Regions from separate parts of the Paenibacillus enshidis genome, predicted to be linked through region 3. Evidence: riboswitches for the same ligand, from Rfam matches in the RefSeq annotation. Region 3 holds a riboswitch; each other region holds the start of a gene.
What was found. A riboswitch is a leader RNA that binds a small molecule or an ion and turns the genes downstream of it on or off. The one in region 3 is predicted to bind thiamine pyrophosphate.
Positions count from the first base shown of each region.

Region 1: another riboswitch for thiamine pyrophosphate. It lies ahead of thiC (phosphomethylpyrimidine synthase ThiC); the one in region 3 lies ahead of ACE41H_RS01525 (thiamine phosphate synthase).
Region 2: another riboswitch for thiamine pyrophosphate. It lies ahead of thiD (bifunctional hydroxymethylpyrimidine kinase/phosphomethylpyrimidine kinase); the one in region 3 lies ahead of ACE41H_RS01525 (thiamine phosphate synthase).
Region 4: another riboswitch for thiamine pyrophosphate. It lies ahead of ACE41H_RS19090 (ABC transporter substrate-binding protein); the one in region 3 lies ahead of ACE41H_RS01525 (thiamine phosphate synthase).

Region 1 is NZ_JBHHMI010000035.1:39,029-43,649, forward strand. It holds gene thiC (phosphomethylpyrimidine synthase ThiC) at 1-1,626, opposite strand, end outside; TPP riboswitch at 1,809-1,921, opposite strand; gene ACE41H_RS22960 (hypothetical protein) at 2,397-3,062, opposite strand; gene ACE41H_RS22965 (copper amine oxidase N-terminal domain-containing protein) at 3,313-4,188, shown strand; gene ACE41H_RS22970 (hypothetical protein) at 4,282-4,593, opposite strand; gene ACE41H_RS22975 (DinB/UmuC family translesion DNA polymerase) at 4,576-4,621, shown strand, end outside.
Region 2 is NZ_JBHHMI010000034.1:40,476-45,096, reverse strand. It holds gene ACE41H_RS22780 (TM2 domain-containing protein) at 1-320, shown strand, start outside; gene ACE41H_RS22775 (NINE protein) at 320-739, shown strand; gene ACE41H_RS22770 (cold-shock protein) at 858-1,073, opposite strand; gene ACE41H_RS22765 (cold-shock protein) at 1,178-1,378, opposite strand; TPP riboswitch at 1,809-1,913, shown strand; gene thiD (bifunctional hydroxymethylpyrimidine kinase/phosphomethylpyrimidine kinase) at 2,016-2,846, shown strand; gene thiE (thiamine phosphate synthase) at 2,843-3,523, shown strand; gene ACE41H_RS22750 (hypothetical protein) at 3,778-4,161, shown strand; gene pyk (pyruvate kinase) at 4,261-4,621, opposite strand, start outside.
Region 3 is NZ_JBHHMI010000001.1:358,720-363,340, reverse strand. It holds gene ACE41H_RS01540 (thiazole synthase) at 1-232, opposite strand, end outside; gene thiS (sulfur carrier protein ThiS) at 234-437, opposite strand; gene thiO (glycine oxidase ThiO) at 437-1,579, opposite strand; gene ACE41H_RS01525 (thiamine phosphate synthase) at 1,592-2,182, opposite strand; TPP riboswitch at 2,320-2,429, opposite strand; gene ACE41H_RS01520 (ABC-F family ATP-binding cassette domain-containing protein) at 2,560-4,110, opposite strand; gene ACE41H_RS01515 (protein kinase domain-containing protein) at 4,255-4,621, opposite strand, start outside.
Region 4 is NZ_JBHHMI010000021.1:13,418-18,038, forward strand. It holds gene ACE41H_RS19070 (hypothetical protein) at 1,137-1,364, opposite strand; gene ACE41H_RS19075 (hypothetical protein) at 1,359-1,856, shown strand; partial or broken gene ACE41H_RS25310 (Rpn family recombination-promoting nuclease/putative transposase) at 1,866-2,033, opposite strand; gene ACE41H_RS19080 (hypothetical protein) at 2,117-2,290, opposite strand; gene ACE41H_RS19085 (hypothetical protein) at 2,398-2,706, shown strand; TPP riboswitch at 2,864-2,974, shown strand; gene ACE41H_RS19090 (ABC transporter substrate-binding protein) at 3,110-4,159, shown strand; gene ACE41H_RS19095 (thiamine-binding protein) at 4,187-4,480, shown strand; gene ACE41H_RS19100 (ABC transporter permease) at 4,477-4,621, shown strand, end outside.

The DNA.
Region 1 (4,621 bases), on a different contig from region 3:
AAAGTGCGCGTTCTTCGCCCCCTCGGCCGGCAGCGTCTCATCATGATACTCAAGCGCGCGTTCCGGGTCGAGGGACAGATTGAACTGATCGCGCCAACGGAATTCGAAGCGGGCCTTGGACAGAGCATCATCCCGCTGTTGCGCCCTTGGATGGCCTTTGGCAAGATCCGCAGCATGGGCAGCGATCTTGTAGGCGATCACCCCTTCACGCACATCGTCCCTGTTCGGCAGGCCAAGATGCTCCTTCGGTGTGACATAACAGAGCATGGAGGTTCCGAACCAGCCGATCATGGCAGCGCCAATCGCCGAGGTGATATGGTCATATCCGGGGGCGATATCCGTCGTAAGCGGCCCCAGCGTGTAGAATGGTGCTTCCTTGCAGATTTCCATCTGCAGATCCACGTTCTCCTTGATTTTATGCATAGGCACGTGACCAGGCCCCTCAATCATCACCTGTACATCATGCTTCCAGGCAATCTGCGTCAGCTCACCCAGCGTCGCCAGCTCAGCCATCTGAGCTTCATCGTTGGCATCATAAATACTGCCCGGACGCAGACCATCCCCGAGCGAAAAGGCGATATCATAGGTCTTCATAATTTCACAGATCTCTTCGAAGTGTGTATATAGAAAGTTCTCCTGATGATGAGCAAGGCACCAAGCCGCCATGATGGACCCGCCCCGCGACACGATGCCCGTCATCCGCTTGGCGGTCAGCGGAATATAACGGAGCAGCACGCCGGCATGAATCGTAAAATAATCCACCCCCTGCTCCGCCTGCTCAATCAGCGTATCGCGATATACTTCCCAGGTCAGCGCTTCGGCCTCCCCATTGACTTTTTCCAGCGCCTGATACAGCGGCACCGTTCCGATCGGCACGGGAGAGTTGCGGATGATCCACTCGCGCGTCGTATGGATGTTGCGGCCTGTCGACAGGTCCATCACCGTATCCGCTCCCCATCTAACAGCCCAGGTCATCTTCTCCACCTCCTCCTCTATGGAGGAGGTTACCGCCGAGTTGCCGATATTGGCGTTGATTTTGACATGAAAATGACGGCCGATCAGCATCGGCTCACTCTCCGGGTGGTTGATGTTGGAGGGCAGTATCGCCCTTCCGCTTGCCAGCTCCTGTCTTACGAATTCTGGATCAAGCCCCTCCCGGATTGCCGCAAATTCCATCTCCGGTGTTATGATTCCCCGGCGGGCATAGTGCATCTGGGTAACGTTGCGCCCCGGCAGCGCACGCAGCGGCCGGCTGACAGCGCCCGGGAATTCCGCGGCAGGACGGGTCCCGGACCGAAGCCCGTTATCCTCAGGCTGCACTGCTCTTCCTTCATAGCGGGCGACATCCCCTCTCTCCTCAATCCACGCCTGCCGCAGCTTGAGCAGTCCTTTGCGGATATCTGCCTGAAACGCCGGGTCGGTCATGGGACCGCTTGTATCGTACACACGCAGCGGGGCATTATGCTCAACCCCCTGCGGTGTATGGGTGTCATGCAGCGTTATCTCTCTTTCGGGCACCAGGATATCAGGTCTTGATCCCTGGATGTAGACCTTGGTGCTTGCCGGAAAGGCCCCGATATCCGTATTGGCTCCTCCTGCTGCTGTTTTCCGCTTGCTCTCTGTCATTTGCTTGCTCCTCCCGAGTCGTCTTATTCCTCATCGGGATCATACCGGAGAAAAACCGATGCTGACGGCCAACTGCAAAATGAAAAAGCCGGTTCCCGAAGGAACCGGCTGTATGCAAACAGGCCTCCATGCACTACCAAGGTATGCCCCTGGCTGCTGCACATGCTGCCTATCCATATAATTTCATTGGCCGGTTACTTCCCTACGCTGGTATGATCCAGATCAGGTACAAAGGGTCCGGAACCTGGAACGGTTCCATCTCAGCCCGGAATTACGGGCCCCCCCAGTAACTTCGGCAGCATCATGCCGCCGATTATAACTATGTTATTTCACAGACGGATGCCTCCGCCTTCCAGTTCAGGTTAGCCTAAAAAGAAAAGTTTGGCAACCCCATTAAGCCCTATGCCAGAAGTTTACCAATATATACGATAATCATAATAATGATAAAAACCAGCGGGGCGTAGCGGCTCTAAGGCGGGAAGAACACCCACCTAAGAGCCGCTACGCCCCGCTCGCTCTCCTGGTTCTCAGCCTTCGCTTTCCTGATCGATCCCCCGGCCACAGCGGATCCATCCTCCTGCAGCTGAACCTTCCAGTCCATCTGCTCTGCCTGCCGCATTGTCCAGGCTTGGTTTCAACCAAGCCCAGGCTGCAACCCGGCCAGAAAAAAGTGGTTCCTAAAATTGAGTCCTGCAGCTTTTCTGATAATCAGAAAGGAGACTACCCATTAATTGGATAGCCTCCTTTCCACACCACATATATTTTTCGATTTATACTGTCATAGAAACAGCATATCTTGCATTTGCCAGGTCATTCGTAGTGCCATTGATATCTGCAGGAGCAGGATTAGTCATAGTAGTTGGAGTATGAGCAAGAATTGCTTTGGTGTTACTCGAGGTAACGTTGATCCAATCAGCGTTTTTACCTGGACCTTTAAACATCATTGTGTCGCAAGTAATTTTACTGAAAGATAGTTTCCAAGCAGGTAATTGCGACGGCAAAGTTTCGTATTGATTTTGGAGTGTACCAAAAATAAATCGAGCCGCTTTATCAGTGCTTGAACTCGTTGTATACGTTCCTTGTGATACAAAGACACTTTTGAAGTTAACAAAGAATTCAACAAAGCCGTCATCCCGAAGAACAAGTTTAAGATGAATTCGTTCACCATCTTTAAATTGTGTGTAAGGTTCACCATTTTTCACTTCCGGACCATTTACAAACCAGTGCCATTTATACGTTTTTGTAGTAGGATCATAAAAACGAGAATCCGCCGCGCTGGAGACACCACATTCAAATCCAGCAACACCGCAATACATATTGATGTAGCCAGAGGGCATGCTTTTAGACGAAGGTAATGTTACATACCCTTGAAAACCTCTGTTCGTTAAGGTGTTGGTTTGTGGCACAATCTTCGCAAATTTAGCATATTCGGGCATTGAAATTTCCTCCTATTATATAACGTTACGTTACGTAGTATTGAGGTATGCAAAACACCTGGGATATCAAAACAAATAAGGGGTATCCCTCACCTAATTCATTTTGAAGTGTGTTACATCCACACCCTCATTATATAATAACACGTATCGTTACGCAATATATAATTTTGATTTATTTTACAACTTTTTTTTGTGAAATACGTTTAATGCTATAGAGATGATTTTTTTTACAAAAATGGAGGGATTGTATATGAAACAATTTAGATTTCTTTTTTCTGTATTGTTAGGTTCTCTATTACTGATTTCTTTCTCCCAGTCGTCATTCGCTGCTTCAAAAGTTCAATTAATCATTGATAGCCAAACAATCAAGACCGATTCTCCTCCAGAAACGTTAAATGGCTATACAATGGTGTCGTTATCATCCCTGAAACCATTAGGTTTAAATTTACAATGGGATCCTAAAACGAAAACTGTAATTGCTATATCAACTAAAAGTAAGGAAAAGCTTACACTTTCGGTAGGTAAAAAAACAGCCACCATGGGTAACCAAACGGTAACTTTGCAGTCTCCACCTGTTTTGAGAAATAACCGCGTTTTGGTACCTTTACGATTTATTAGTGAGGCATTTGATTCCCAAGTGTTTTGGAATAAAGATGAAAACTCGGTTGTGATTCGAAGCTCAGATAAAATCGCGGATTATAAAACGCTGTATGAGAGTAAAGATTTGGTTCAAGCTAGAAAAATAGCAGTTGATCTACCCACTTCCGATACCAATACATTAACTGAAACAGGTGAAGCTGTAACTTATGCTTACCACTTCCCTGAAGGAGAAGCCTTAAGATATTATTTTTATCAAGGCTCATTGGTTAGCTACTATGAAATTAAAAATGACGTGAAACATCTGGTTTGGGAAGCTGTACTCTCTGAAGACGGTAGCTATGTTAAAGAAAATGGGAAACGTCCGACAAAGGATAAAGCCCAGGTATATTTTGCAAAACACCGAATTGATGATGGTGTAGATTATGGCCGTTTAGGAGATAGCCAACCGCTAGTAGGAGAGGTTAAAGGTGGTCCTTTATCTGGGATTATCATGGCAATTCCTAATGAAGTACGTAAAGATAAATAATATGAAATCGGGCTATCCATTAGTTGGATAGCCGACCTTCCACACCACCAAGAAAAAGAGTTTGACGTAAATGTCAAACTCTTTCCCATATGCCTACCTCACACTCCCCGGCGAAAGCACAATCCAGCCCAAGCATCGCGCAAAGCCGCCTGTCCACTCCATCGCGTCCAAATGCATCATAGAACCGATTTCAAGCCTGTCTGCTATATAAGGCGCTTTTGGCGGGTTGCTTGGATCGGTCTTAAGCGAACCGTCATAATTATTATGAAGCGAACGCCATAATGTCCCGTTGGTATCCTCGCGCACGCATAATGTCGTAAGGACCGGTGCATGGCTGGGACCGGAAACGGTCGATACCGCCCCTTCTGAAAAAACCGTCGTTTTGAAGTGATAACCATCCGGCATCGTTACGCCACCGGGCTTGGCATTGCTG
Region 2 (4,621 bases), on a different contig from region 3:
TGCTGGAGTCCGAAGTCAAAGCCCGGGGCAAAAATATGGTCGTCGCCTACGTGCTGTGGTATTTCCTCGGCATGTTCGGAGGACACCGGTTTTACATGAAGAAAACCGGCAGCGCCGTCGCACAGCTGATCCTTTCGATCACCGTGATCGGAATGATTGTCACTTCGATTTGGTGGGTGGTAGATGCATTCCTTCTGCACACCTGGGTTAAAGATCACAACGAAAGAGTGGAAGACCGGCTGATCCATGAAATTACGTCCAGAAGATCCTTTGATAGCCATAATAACTATAACAACCATGATAACCATGTGGTGTTCTAATGAAGCTGACCAGAGAACAGTTAACCGTCAATGAGATGCTGATTTTGAACTCGGCCATGCGGGACACGGAAAAATCTCTGGCGCTCGCCTACCTCATGCTGATCGGAGGGCATTTGGGCGTACACCGCTTTTATCTGAAAAGAATTGCCACCGCTCTCGTGCAGCTTGTCTTGTTTATTCTGGCCTTTATCTTTTACGTAGGCTTTTACGTTGCGGTGGAGTTTGAAACCGGACCGTTCATGATGCTGTCAGGAATTCTTCTGGTGCTGTTCGGAGGGGCGCTGACCGTGTGGGTCATTGTCGATCTGTTCCTGATGCCCCGTATGGTGCGTGAATGGAACCAGCGGGCGGAAGCGGATATTATGGCTCAACTTTATCAGCTGCGTCTGACTAATAAACAGCAAGGTATAGAAGTGTAAAAAACCTGTGCGCTTGAGAAAACTCAGGCACACAGGTTTTTTTGTTGTCTGCGGGACCGCAGCGAAAAGGCACCAGCCATGGGCCAGTACCTTGAATAAACTAATGATGGCTGTAAACCTAACTGCTCTTGGTGGGGGGGAAGCTGCTGTTAACGAGCACGACTAGCTTTTTCTCGCTTTTCTCCATCACGGAACCGCATAGAGAACAGGTTGGCTGAGCAGAGAATGCGAAATTATCTCTCATCCAGCCTTTACACGTATCACTGGTGCAAGACCAAATTACAGTGATCTCCTCAGGAGTCTCTTCCATTGGCTTTTTGCGCGAATTGTACATGAGCGTCCCCTCTTTTCCTATGAATTGTAAAGCAATATAAAAGCATCTGTTCCTCCGCCAGAAAAGAAAAGCCCCAAACCAGAGTTCGGGGCAGCATGGCAGAATTACAGTTTTACAACGTTCTCAGCTTGTGGTCCGCGGTTTCCTTCAACAACGTTGAACTCGACACGTTGGCCTTCGTCCAAAGTTTTGAAACCGTCGCCTTGGATTGCGCTGAAGTGTACGAATACATCGTTACCACCTTCAACCTCGATGAATCCAAAACCTTTCTCTGCGTTAAACCACTTAACTGTTCCTGTTTGCATGTGGAAATACCTCCAAATAAATATTTATATGACCTCTTATTTTTGTTCAAAATAAAAATTCACATATTGTACAAGGTTACCCTTAACCTGAGACAATAACCCTCTACAATATGCGAATGAAGATCCGTATTCCAGTAATTGCATTATAGCACATTCAGAATACAATTACCAGCTAACGGCGAAATAACATTTTCTCCTATGTATCGGGGGTAAGGGAGAACGCTAACGTAAGCGGCATTTTTCCTGTATCGCCATCATGTCTGGTTATCATCAAGTTTCAGGGGACACTTGCCTACCTTATTTATTTCCTGCTTTTCCGTTTCTATACCCTCCTCTGCAAAAAAATGTTCCGCCTATTTTTGAACCTTTACAATCCCCCTGTCATCATGTATATAGTTATATGCAGTCATTCAATCGAATAAGAGACTTGTTCAATCACTAGGGGAGCCTTCCCGGCTGAGACGAAGCTGTCTGCTTCGGACCCTTTGCACCTGATCTGGATCATACCAGCGGAGGAAAGTGAGACGATACGTCCAGCGGCATCAACCGGCCTTTTACTGCTTCTTATCGTGGACCCGTCCCCTTTCCTCCGGAAAAGGGCGGGTCTTTTGTATGTACAAGGAGGGGATGAGCGGTTATGACAACAGCAGAAACAGCAAAAGCATTAACGATCGCCGGCTCTGACAGCGGCGGCGGCGCAGGCATTCAGGCAGATCTCAAAACCTTTCAGGAGCTCGGCGTCTACGGGATGTCCGTGCTTACAGCCGCCACTGCACAGAATACACTTGGAGTGCAGGGGGTTTTCCCGCTCACGGCAGAAGCGGTGGCCCGCCAGCTGGATTCGATCGGCGAAGACCTCACACCTGATGCAGTAAAAACCGGCATGCTGTTCAGCGCAGACATCATTGAGGCCACCGCCGACAGAATCGCCCATTATGGGTGGCGCAATCTCGTCATCGATCCCGTTATGGTCGCCAAGGGCGGGGCACCTCTGCTGAAGGCCGACGCGGCAGTCACCCTGATCCGCGACCTGCTTCCGCTTGCAATGATCATTACCCCGAACCTGCCCGAGGCGGAAATGCTCACCGGCACGAAGCTTTTCAAAGCGGAAGACATCAGGGAAGCGGCACGGCGCATCCACGCCATGGGGCCGGATATGGTCATCATGAAGGGCGGGCATGCCGGCGGCGATCTGGCCAGGGATCTTCTGTATGACGGCACGGAATTCACGGTGTTCGAAAGTCCACGGATACATACGATGGCGACACATGGCACGGGCTGCACGTATTCCGCAGCGATAACGGCGGGTCTCGCCAAGGGGCTTACCACGACTGAAGCGGTGCGTGTGGCCAAGGATTTCATTCAGGCTGCGATTGAGGACAGCCTCGACATCGGATCAGGACATGGACCGACCAACCATTTTGCCTACCGGCGAAGACGTTCGCAGAATGGGGGTGAGCTGAAATGAGCAGCTCCTTTGATAGACGGATCGACCCGGCGAAGCTGCGCCGGCAGCTTGCCGTGTATTTCATTATGGGCAGCATCAACTGTGGCGGCAAAAATCCCGTTATAGTTCTGCGCGAGGCGATCGCGGGTGGGGTCACCATGTTTCAGTTCAGGGAAAAAGGTACAGGCGCCCTGACCGGGAAGGCGGCTTACGAGCTGGCGCGGGAGCTGCAGGCGGTCTGCCGGGAAGGCGGTGTGCCCTTTATCGTCAATGACGATGTGGAGATGGCGGCTGCGCTCGGTGCCGACGGCATTCATGTCGGACAGGAGGACAGCCCGGCCTCCTCCCTGCGCAGCAGGCTTGGGCATAACACCATTGTGGGCGTGTCCGCGCACTCGGTGGAAGAAGCCCGGCACGCTATCGCCGACGGAGCGGATTATCTCGGCGTTGGTCCCATGTATCCGACTCTGTCCAAAAGCGATGTCCGCCCTGTACGGGGCCCACACCTGATACAGGAGCTGCGCAGCCATGGCATCACCGTTCCGCTCGTCGGCATCGGCGGGATTACGCCTGCAAAGGCATCGCCTGTTCTTTCCGCCGGAGCGGACGGGATATCTGTCATTTCAGCAATCTCCCAGGCTGAAGAGCCAGGGCGGGCGGCAGCGGCCTTTGCCGCTCTGTACGGCAAGACCACCTAGAAAGAATGCGTTGTTCCCCTTTCCCTTTGCGTTAAGGAGAGGTTGATCAAAGACATGGCTATATGTGCCGCTTGAAGGGGATTTTTTATCGTTGAACCTGGGTGATCCTTTGGGCAGATTTTTAACCTGCTTTAAGCTTTATTTAAGATTGATCGGTTACAATACAACATGTAAGCAACCTTCCACTCCAACATCATCAATGGACACATGCCGCCAAGCACATAAGTTCATGCAATTGAAGAAGGAGACCTCTTATGAATTTGAAAAGAATACTTATATTCAGCACCTTGGCCCTTGCCATTTCCATCGGCGAATCCATAGGCAGCAGCACGGCGTCCGCAAGCACAGCCGTCAAACCCAAACAGCAGGAAGCAAAGGTTGTTAAAGAAGACATTGTACAGATACTGGGTCTTTCCTCAGACGAAGAATTATATCATGCATTGTATGACGGCAAAACGATGGCCGATATTGCCGGTGAAACCGGCGCTGATATGAACCGGATTATCCATTTGCAGGTGGCAGAGCTGACGGACCAGCTGAATCAGCGGCTTACCCAAGGCAGCATTACGCGCGAGCAGTATGAGGCGCAAAAATCCGAATTGACGGAAGTTGTGAAACGCAGTGTGTACGGGAGTTAAACAGCAAAAAGGCGCGGACTTTTTTAAAAGAATCCGTGCCTTTTACTCATTGTTCCACAGAATGTATTATGGATTTTGTCAGCGCTTTATCTACAAATGCTACACCTGCTGTACCTTGATCAGATTCGTGTTGCCAGTTTGACCGATGGGTACGCCGGCGGACAGAACAACCGTGTCTCCCGGGCAAATATAGCCTGTTTCAATGGCGTTGCGAGTCGCCGTTTCGAACATTTCATCCGTGGTCGTCATTTTGCCGCCCAGAACCGGAATGACACCGGACAGCAGACAAATTTTCGGCAGCACCTCTTGATGCTGGGTGACGGCAATGATCGGCGCCTGTGGGCGGTACTTGGAGATCATGCGCGCCGTAAAGCCGCTTTCGGTCGCTATAATAATCGCACTGGCGCTCAGCTCCAGCGACGCGCTTACCGCGCTCTGGCTGATGACCTCGGTAATATTG
Region 3 (4,621 bases):
CTTCGGCGGTAGCCGCCCCGGCCGTATTGGGAAGCAGGATGAAGCTGGACAGATCCAGCATATCCAGGAAGTTCCCCTGCCCCTTCTCCTCCAGGTTCAAACGCCGTACGGCAAAGGTAAGGATCTGGCTTTCCGATGCCTGAACAGCTTTCATTTGCGTTTCAAGATCCGGAAACTTCCCTGTCCCCAGCAGCAGTCTTGATTTAAAGGCTTTATCTCCAATATGCAGCATATTATCCGCCCCCCACAAAATGTACAATTTCAAGATGATCCCCGTTCTTCAAATCGGTTACGCTGTGAATATCCTTGGTCAATATGCGCCGGTTCAACTCGACGACAACCGTTTTGACCTGCAGGTCCAATGCATTGAGCAACTGGTCCACATTGTGAATTTCTGTTTCAAAAGTCATTTCCTGGCCGTTAATAACAAGCCTCATCACTTATCCCCCTTGACTGCTGGTGCAGGCTGTCTTTTCATTCTTGCCGGTGACAAGGCCGTCAAATTAAGTTGCTCCACTGTATTGCCTGCCAGCATCTTCGCTATCGCTTCCCCTGTAGCCGCACTCAGTAATATTCCGTTGCGGTAATGTCCACAAGCAGCGTATAAGCCGGCAGCATCAGGTACGGGGCCTATAATGGGAAAGCCATCTTCCGTTTGCGGCCTTAATCCCGACCACGCTCTCAGAAAAGACGACTCCCCGATGTCCGGCAGCCAGGCTGAGGCGCGCTCCAAAAGCTGGCGCAGCCCGCCTGCGGATACATCCGCTCCCCATTCATGCGGTCTGCTGGTAGCCCCAATCCACAGCTCCCCTTCCGGCTTTGGCACCAGATACACATCCTCGGCGTAAATGGTATACTCCAGTGCACGTACTGGCATGGTAACGGCAGCGATCTCTCCCTTGACAGGATACATCTCCGTATGGATGCCGAAATGGTTAAGCAGCTTGCCCGCTTCAATTCCCCCTGCGATCACAACATTTGGACAAGCAATATATCCCCTGCTCATTTTTACACCACGCACCATACCGTCCACGATCCGGATGTCCTCTGCGATTGTATTTGTCAGCAGTTCCGCCCCGTGCTTTTCCGCGCCTGCCACCAATGCCTGTACAAGTCGCTGCGGGAGCAGCTGCGTTTCCCGCTCGCGGAACAAGCCTCCGAGCACCTGTCCTGTCAGGCCAGGAATCCTTCTGGCTATCTCTGCGGCTTCCCACCATTCTGCGGCTGATCCATCCTTGTTCCCTGCCATGCCCGACAAGCGTTCAACTTCCTCCACTGTCCGGGCAGGGAGAACGAAGCCTGTGCTGGTATAACCTGTTACCAGTCCTGCCAGGCCTTCAAGCTCCCGCACCAGCTCCCCGAACAGATTGCGGCTGCGCAGGGCAAATGCGGCCAACTGAGGGTGGGCAAAGGCCTCACATTCTGCCGCCAGCATTCCGGCCGCCGCTCGTGTGGTCCCTTGTGCAGGGACCGATTTTTCGATCAGAATCGTTTTGAAGCCTCTTTTCGCCAGCTGATAAGCGATGGAACTGCCGATCGCTCCCGCGCCGATCACCGTACAGTCTGCCGAATAGCTCATATCTTTTCCTCCTCACATTCTCCTGTATTCCTTTGCCGCTTCGGCCGGATCATCCGCCTTCCAGATGCCTGACATCACAGCGATTCCTGATGCACCTGCCCGCCTGATGCCCCGCACATGCCGAGGCTGGATGCCGCCAAGCGCGATAACCGGAATGGAGACTGCACAGCATAGCTCCTCCAGACTGCTCAGCCCCCGCGGTGGCAGCCCAGGCTTGGAGGCGGAATCGTAAATATGACCGTACAGCACATAATCAGCCCCCGCCTGCTCCGCAACCTGCGCTTCCTGCAGCGAGTGTACGGATGCCCCGCAGCGCAGCTCCGGGAACGTCCGCTTCACAAGCTGCAGCGGCAGGCTGTTTGAGGTGAGCTGCACCGTCCCTGCACCGAACAGAAGTGCTGCGTCTACACGGTCATTGACCGCGAGCTTGGCTGGCGAGCAGCAGCCGCGCTCCGACACCGTAAACATAAATTCGTACAGCTCCGCTGCGCTCAGATGTTTCTCCCTGATGTGCAGCACGTCAATATCCGGTTCGATCAGCCGCAAGATGTCTGCCGTGCGTTCAGCGCTTTGGCAGCCGTCCGTAATAAGATGAAGCTCCATTGCTTTTGCCTCCATGGACCGTTATTCGGGAACGCCAAGAAGCCGCTTCCCGGTCAGGAAGCGGCTGAATTTACAGGTTCACCGAATTTACATGGAACTGCCTCCCTGCTCATAAGCAAGGCCGCATTTGATTCCCGTTCGGCTAATGTCCACTTCCCTACGCTGGTATGATCCAGATCAGGTGCAAAGGGTCCGGAATGCGTTTATTCCGTCTCAGCCGCCAGCCGCGGCTCCCCCAGTGTGATACAGGCCTGTTCAATCGCCTGTATTACTATATATTTTGTTTTCCCTTTTCATGGTAGCACAATCCGTTTCACTTGCCTAGACGTACATCAGATTTCAGTACGAAAAGTCCAAAGCTGTGCTTCTCCTGCACATCAGGCTTTGGCCGACCACTCTTCGACATTCCATACTCTCGTTACCCAATCCTTATAAAAATCAGGTTCGTGGGATACGAGCAGCACCGTGCCTTTGTATTCCTTCAGCGCACGCTTCAGTTCATCCTTCGCCACCACATCCAGGTGGTTGGTCGGTTCGTCAAACAGCACCCAGTTGCTTTCACGCATCAGCAGCTTGCAGAGGCGAACCTTGGCCTGCTCTCCCCCGCTTAAGGCGGACAGCGGACGGGTAATGTGATCATTTTTCAGTCCGCAGCGGGCAAGATGGGCACGAACCTCATGCTGGTTCAAATGCGGATACTCGTTCCACACATCGTCAAGCGGTGTGATCCGCTCAGGGCGCACCTCCTGCTCGAAATAAGCGGGATAAAGAAAGTCTCCGGTATAGATTTTTCCGCTCAGCGGAGGGATTTTCCCGAGAATCGTTTTGAGCAGCGTCGATTTACCGACACCGTTATAACCGACGATGGCAATCTTCTCGCCCCGTTCAATCGTAATGGACATTTTCGGCAGCAGGGGATGGCTGTAGCCGATCTCAAAGTCAATGCCTTCAAAGACCGTTTTGCCGCTGGCCCGCGCTTCCTTGAACTGGAACGTCGGTTTGGCCGCTTCTTCCGGCTTGTCGATCCGATCAATCTTATCAAGCTGCTTTTCACGGCTCTTGGCCCGTCCGGAAGTGGAGGCACGCGCCTTGTTGCGCTGGATGAAGTCCTCCTGCTTCTTGATATACTCCTGCTGCTTTTCATAAGCATCGATATGCTGCGTCTTCTGAATGTCAGCCATTTCAAGGAACTTCTCATAGTTGGCGGTATAGCGGTTCAGCTTGCCAAACTCCAGATGATAAATGACGTTGACGACCTGATTCATAAACTCAGTATCATGGGAAATCAGCATAAAAGCATAAGGGTAGTCCTTCAAATAACGTGTAAGCCATTCGATATGCTCAACGTCCAGGTAGTTCGTCGGCTCGTCCAGCAGCAGCACATTCGGCTTCTCCAGCAACAGCTTGGCAAGAAGCACCTTCGTGCGCTGCCCCCCGCTTAAAGAAGCTACATCGCGGTCCAGTCCGATGGCAGCAAGTCCAAGCCCGTTGGCCATTTCCTCCACTTTCACATCAATCAGATAAAAATCGCCGATCTCCAGCTGCTCCTGGATTTCCCCCATCTGCTCCAGTAGCACCTCAAGCTCCTCCGGTGTGGCTTCGGCCATACTATCCGTAATCACATTCAGTTCCTGTTCAAGCTCAAGCAGGGGGAGAAATGCATCCTTGAGCACATCCCGCACGGTCTTGCCCGGAGTCAGCTTCGTGTGCTGGTCCAGATAACCGTAACGGACCTTCGGTGTCCACTCGACTTTGCCGTTGTCACGCAGCTGCTGGCCTGTCAAAATATTCATCAGCGTCGATTTGCCGACACCGTTGGCCCCTACCAGACCGACGTGCTCTCCCGGCAGCAGGCGGAACGATACATTTCTGAATAATGTTCTGTCCCCGAAATTGTGGGAAACTTCTTCAACTGTTAATAAACTCATTTCCGTTAACTGGCTCCTTATTTTTCATTAAACTTCAATATGACTTCAGGTTTGCTTTCAAAGCCTTATTGTAGCACAAGAGGCAGCCTTACCGGAACTGCCCGCCATAACGAAAATGAAATTATATACCTGCACGACACGGACTCACTGTCTCCGGAGGGAAGCAAACAACGGCTTTTTCCGCCTCGGTCCAGGCAGAGCATCCTTGAACAAGGCTTGCAAAACCGTATCCATTTCTTCACATGGCTCAAAGGGGTCCAGATGGAGAGGCAGCGTATACACCTTTCCTGTACCCAGATCTTTTCCAAGCCTGCGGACTGCTTCGCTCGTTGCCAAAGGAAGGCAGAAGCTCCACTTCTGCTGCGGATACCTGGCCAGAGCACTCGCAAACATCACTGTATCCGGCAGCCTCCACTCCGCCCCGGACCCGACAATCAGCGGATAATCGGCCCGCAAAAATTCCTCCAGCCTTTCATGATTCCCACCACTGCCCAGGTCAAAAACAATAAAA
Region 4 (4,621 bases), on a different contig from region 3:
CCGCAGCCGCAAGAGGCTGAACCGATTGGCGCGCGATCAGTCGGCGGTAAGGGATCGCCGGAATCGTCACGCCCATGTACAGCAATTTCCGCCACATTGTTTCTTCCCCTAGGCCCTCCCCAACCCTCAACTCCCGCATTCTGAGCAAAAGGGATAATCGTGCAAAGCTGTATGGAAAGGCACCAGACAACACACTAACCTCACTCTGGCTACTAGACTCTGAGAGGGCCGAATGCCCTTCCTGCAAGAAAGCTAGCAAAAAGCGGTCTGCTTTGATTCAGCGTCAACCCAGCAGTAGATCTCCGTTTTACCCCGTTATTTCAGGGCTTGTTTGACGATTTCATGCTGCGAAAGTTGAGTTACCAAAAAAAGTGCATATCACTCAAATTATGAGGCAAAGACGTGTAACAAAAAAAGCAGAATTATGTTAACCTCCACTCGCCTAGCTCGACGAATGGAGCGGGGAAGCCTTCCCCTCTGGAGGCCTAAAAAAGCCCGGAAACACGGGATCTCTATGATTATTTAAAAAATTACATTGCTGGCATAACTTCGTCAGCATCGCTGTCTAACGGATCATGTTCAGCCTTATAGGCCGTCAACTTCGCCACCCTTCAGCCGTTTATATGGCTCTGAAGGGTGGCCTTCAGCATGAAGTAGTGCCTTTCTTGGAGATAATCTGCTAAAAGTGAACACTACAATGGCAAGTGACTTACTTTTAGGAAATTTAGGGAAAATTTCCGCTAAATATGGTAACTTTTCAGCTGCCGAATTACTACCAGACGAGCTTGAACTGCTTGTTCAATCCCGTAATGTTACCGTGAATGTTATGAGGCAAAGGGGGAAATGCCAATGCTGACCGTCGAACAAGCGTTAACGAAACTCAGTGAATATGGAATAACCAGCAGTATTCAGATGGTGCGCCGCTGGCTGCGCAATGGGGTGATCCAGGGCGAGCGAACCGAAAACCGCAAGGAAGGCTGGCGAATCCCGCCGGACGAACTTGATCGGTTTATACAATCCCGTAATGTCACCCCAAAGCAGGATTTTGTGGATTACCCGCGTAGATCTGCAGAAGAGTGCTGGGGAATTCATTTGGAAAACATTTGCAAATATGGGGGGGGGGGGAGTACCCACCTTCAGATGACATCATCGAAGCCGTTAAAACGTCCATGTTTGGAATGTTGTACCCGCATGATGAAGAACACGCCCTTGTCCGGATTCATCTGCGGTTTGAGTGTCCATTCACCGGCAAGCTCTTCGGATCGATGGACGAGCTCGTACGCGCCGCAATTTCGCACCTCATCAGGGAGTACACTGCCGTGGAGCAGCACGATGCTGAACGAACAGGAGCAGACGTATTGCACGAGGATGAGGAGATACCCTATCTTACCCACATTACGCTTAATACAGGTCAGGTTCGACGCATCTATCCGGGCGAGGTGGACAAACAACTATATGCTGCCATGAAACGGGTTTGGAAGGACTCCTTCAAATCTGAAGGGGTGCAGCTATTTGAGGGATATCGATTCAAGAGCTTTCAATCCAGACGGGTTACCGTCGGAACTCTCTGTAATGGAAAAGGAATACCGATTTTAACGACCAACTGTTGCCAATGGGATGATGGAACGTACTGGAGAATACTCCAGAATGAATCTTGGATTCCGCTTGCGACCCAATCCAGTGAGCCTCCCCCCACTCCATATGTGGCAGATCAATTGGGGTTTGGCTTCATGCAACATGAAGATGCGACGGCATGGACAGAGGATTTTTCGCGATGTTTCGGTTGGCTTGTGTTGGATGCAGAACAGGTGATTTTAGAGAGCAAGGGTGATGAATCTCCGCGACAAGCCATTTAACCAACTCATCGCCCCCTCAATCATCGAGGCTTGATCGTGCAAATACTTCTGTCTATCTTCATACAATCGACGGGCTTCCTCATCCTGACTTAGAAATTCTAATGTAGTCATCGTCAATACCTCCCATTTGGATTTATCAGCACCTTTCAGGAACAACAGCCAGTTGACCAATCCTCCACTTTCTACATTCTTCAACATTTTACAGGATTGGCCTTCCTGAAGCTGCCCACTGTACAGTTTTGGTGGGGGCTGTTTGACGCTTACCTATTTTGAGAAGCCAACTTGTCGGATTTGCTCCCCCGCAAATAATCCTGCATTTGTCGATTAAGCTCTTTCCGATCATTATCAGTTCTCGGCGGGATCGCTATCACACCATCGCCAGCCTCTGCCAATTTATCAAAAGCATCAATCATCTTATACAGATCGTCCTTCATAATGGTGGTACCTCCTCTAAATTTAAAAATCGTAATTACGAAATAATATAGCACTTTATTAAGTCATATGCTACAATAAAACCATAAAGGTATAAGGAGCGGGATACATGAACAGTGAGTTAAAGGAATTGCTGCAATCCGTAATCCGGGAAGAACTTCAACCGGTTCATGAGCGCCTTAATAAGATTGAAACAGATCAGCAGGAGATGAAACGAGCCGTCCTGGATACGAATGAACGGGTTATGGAAATAGGTGACTTTCTGGAGAACCAGCACAGAACTATTGAAATTCTCTCTGCCCGCTCCATTCAACAAGAAGCTGAATTGAAGAGCGTTACCGGGAGCGTTGGTTATCTTGTCCACAAAATGGGCGAACATGACCGGGACTTACACGTTATCAAAACGCAAAAGGCTTAGAACGGGTGCGGCACCGAGGGTTTTTCGGATAAGTCCCTCTGGACACTCCGGCCGTGAAGGCATATAATCAACGTTAGTTCATATAACTGAGCCCGCAAAATCTTCAAACAATGCGGACGTGTCAAGGCAGCAAGCTGCCGTCTTGATGCTCCTTCATACAACTTGCCAGGGGTGCTGGAATCGGCCGGCTGAGATTGTGTCCCCAGACACTGACCCTTACAACCTGATCTGGGTAATGCCAGCGTAGGAATCGCTATAGAGTGACATGTCTTTTTTGACACCGTCATTCCTTCCTTTGGTAGATTACAAGCGTCCCGGATAACGGGGCGCTTTTTTTTGCAGGATCACGGCAGATGACAGCATTGCAGAAAGAGCACGGGTGATGAAGAAGGGAGAAGAAAGTATGTTTTCTTTGCAAAAATGGGGCCTTGGAGCGGTATGCTGCCTGCTCCTCATCCTGACCGCCTGCGGCGGGCAATCGTCCGCTCCACAGGATACGAACGCTTCCGGGCCTTCCGGCAGCGGCAGTACGGCCTCCGGGAAGCTGAAAGACGTCAAGGTAGTGCTCGACTGGACCCCCAACACCAACCACACCGGATTGTATGTGGCCAAGGACCAGGGATACTACGAAGAAGCTGGTCTGAATGTGGAAATTGTACAGCCCGGAGAAGGCGGCGCCGATCAGATGGTCGCCTCCAACGCGGTTCCGTTCGGCATCAGCTATCAGGAAAGCGTCACCCAGGCCCGCACACAAGGAGTTCCGCTCGTCTCTATTGCGGCTGTGATTCAGCATAATACGTCCGGCTTTGCCGCTCCGGTGGACCGGGGCATCAAGTCGCCCAAGGATTTTGAAGGCAAGAAATACGGCGGCTGGGGCTCGCCCGTCGAGGAGGCTGTCATGAAATCCATCATGGAGCTGGACGGCGGGGATGTCAGCAAGGTGCAAAACATCAACATGGGCGATGCGGATTACTTCACCGCAGTCAAGCGGGATATCGATTTCGCCTGGATATTCTATGCATGGACAGGAATTGAAGCCGAGCAACGCGGTGAGCAGCTGGATATGCTGTACGTCAAGGACTATTCCAAGAGTCTGGATTACTACACACCGGTCATCGTCACGAACGAAGCGACCCTCAGCAGCGATCCTGAGCTGGTAAAAGCCTTCATGAGCGCTACGGCCAAAGGTTATCAATATGCGATTGACCAGCCGGAAAAGGCGGCGGAAATGTTGTCAAAGGCTGTGCCTGAGCTGGATAAAGAGCTCGTACTGGCCAGCCAGCAATGGCTGAGCCCCCGCTATCAGGACGATGCCGCACAATGGGGTGTCCAGAAAGCGGAAGTATGGAAAAACTACGCCGATTGGATGTATGAGCGCAAGCTGCTTGACAAACCGCTGGAGGCCGAGAAAGCCTTCACCAATGATTTCCTGCCACAAGACGGCAAATCCTGATTTAATTCGGAAAGGAGACGGTTTTTCATGGCTAACACTCTGTTGAGTATTCAGGTGATTCCCAAAACGCACGGTGGAGAGGACAGCATTCCTTACGTCGATAAAGCGATTGAGGTGATCCAGCGCTCAGGCGTCAAGCATCAGGTCAACCCGCTGGAGACAACTATGGAGGGCGAGCTGGATGAGCTGCTGCATATCGTCAAGGAAATGCACATCGCACTTACCGAGGCGGGAATTCCAAGCGTCATTTCCCAGATCAAAATCGCTCATAATCCGAATGGAATCAGCATGGATAAGCTGACCGAAAAGTACCGTCCATGAACAGGAAAGAAAGCCTCTATTCTGTGTTCAGAAGCGTATGGCCGCCCGTTGTGGCGGTCCTCTTCTTTTTGGCGGTATGGCAAGCCGCGGCGGTCTTCCTGCACATTGAGCCCTGGATGCTGCCAAGTCCGGCCGGCATCG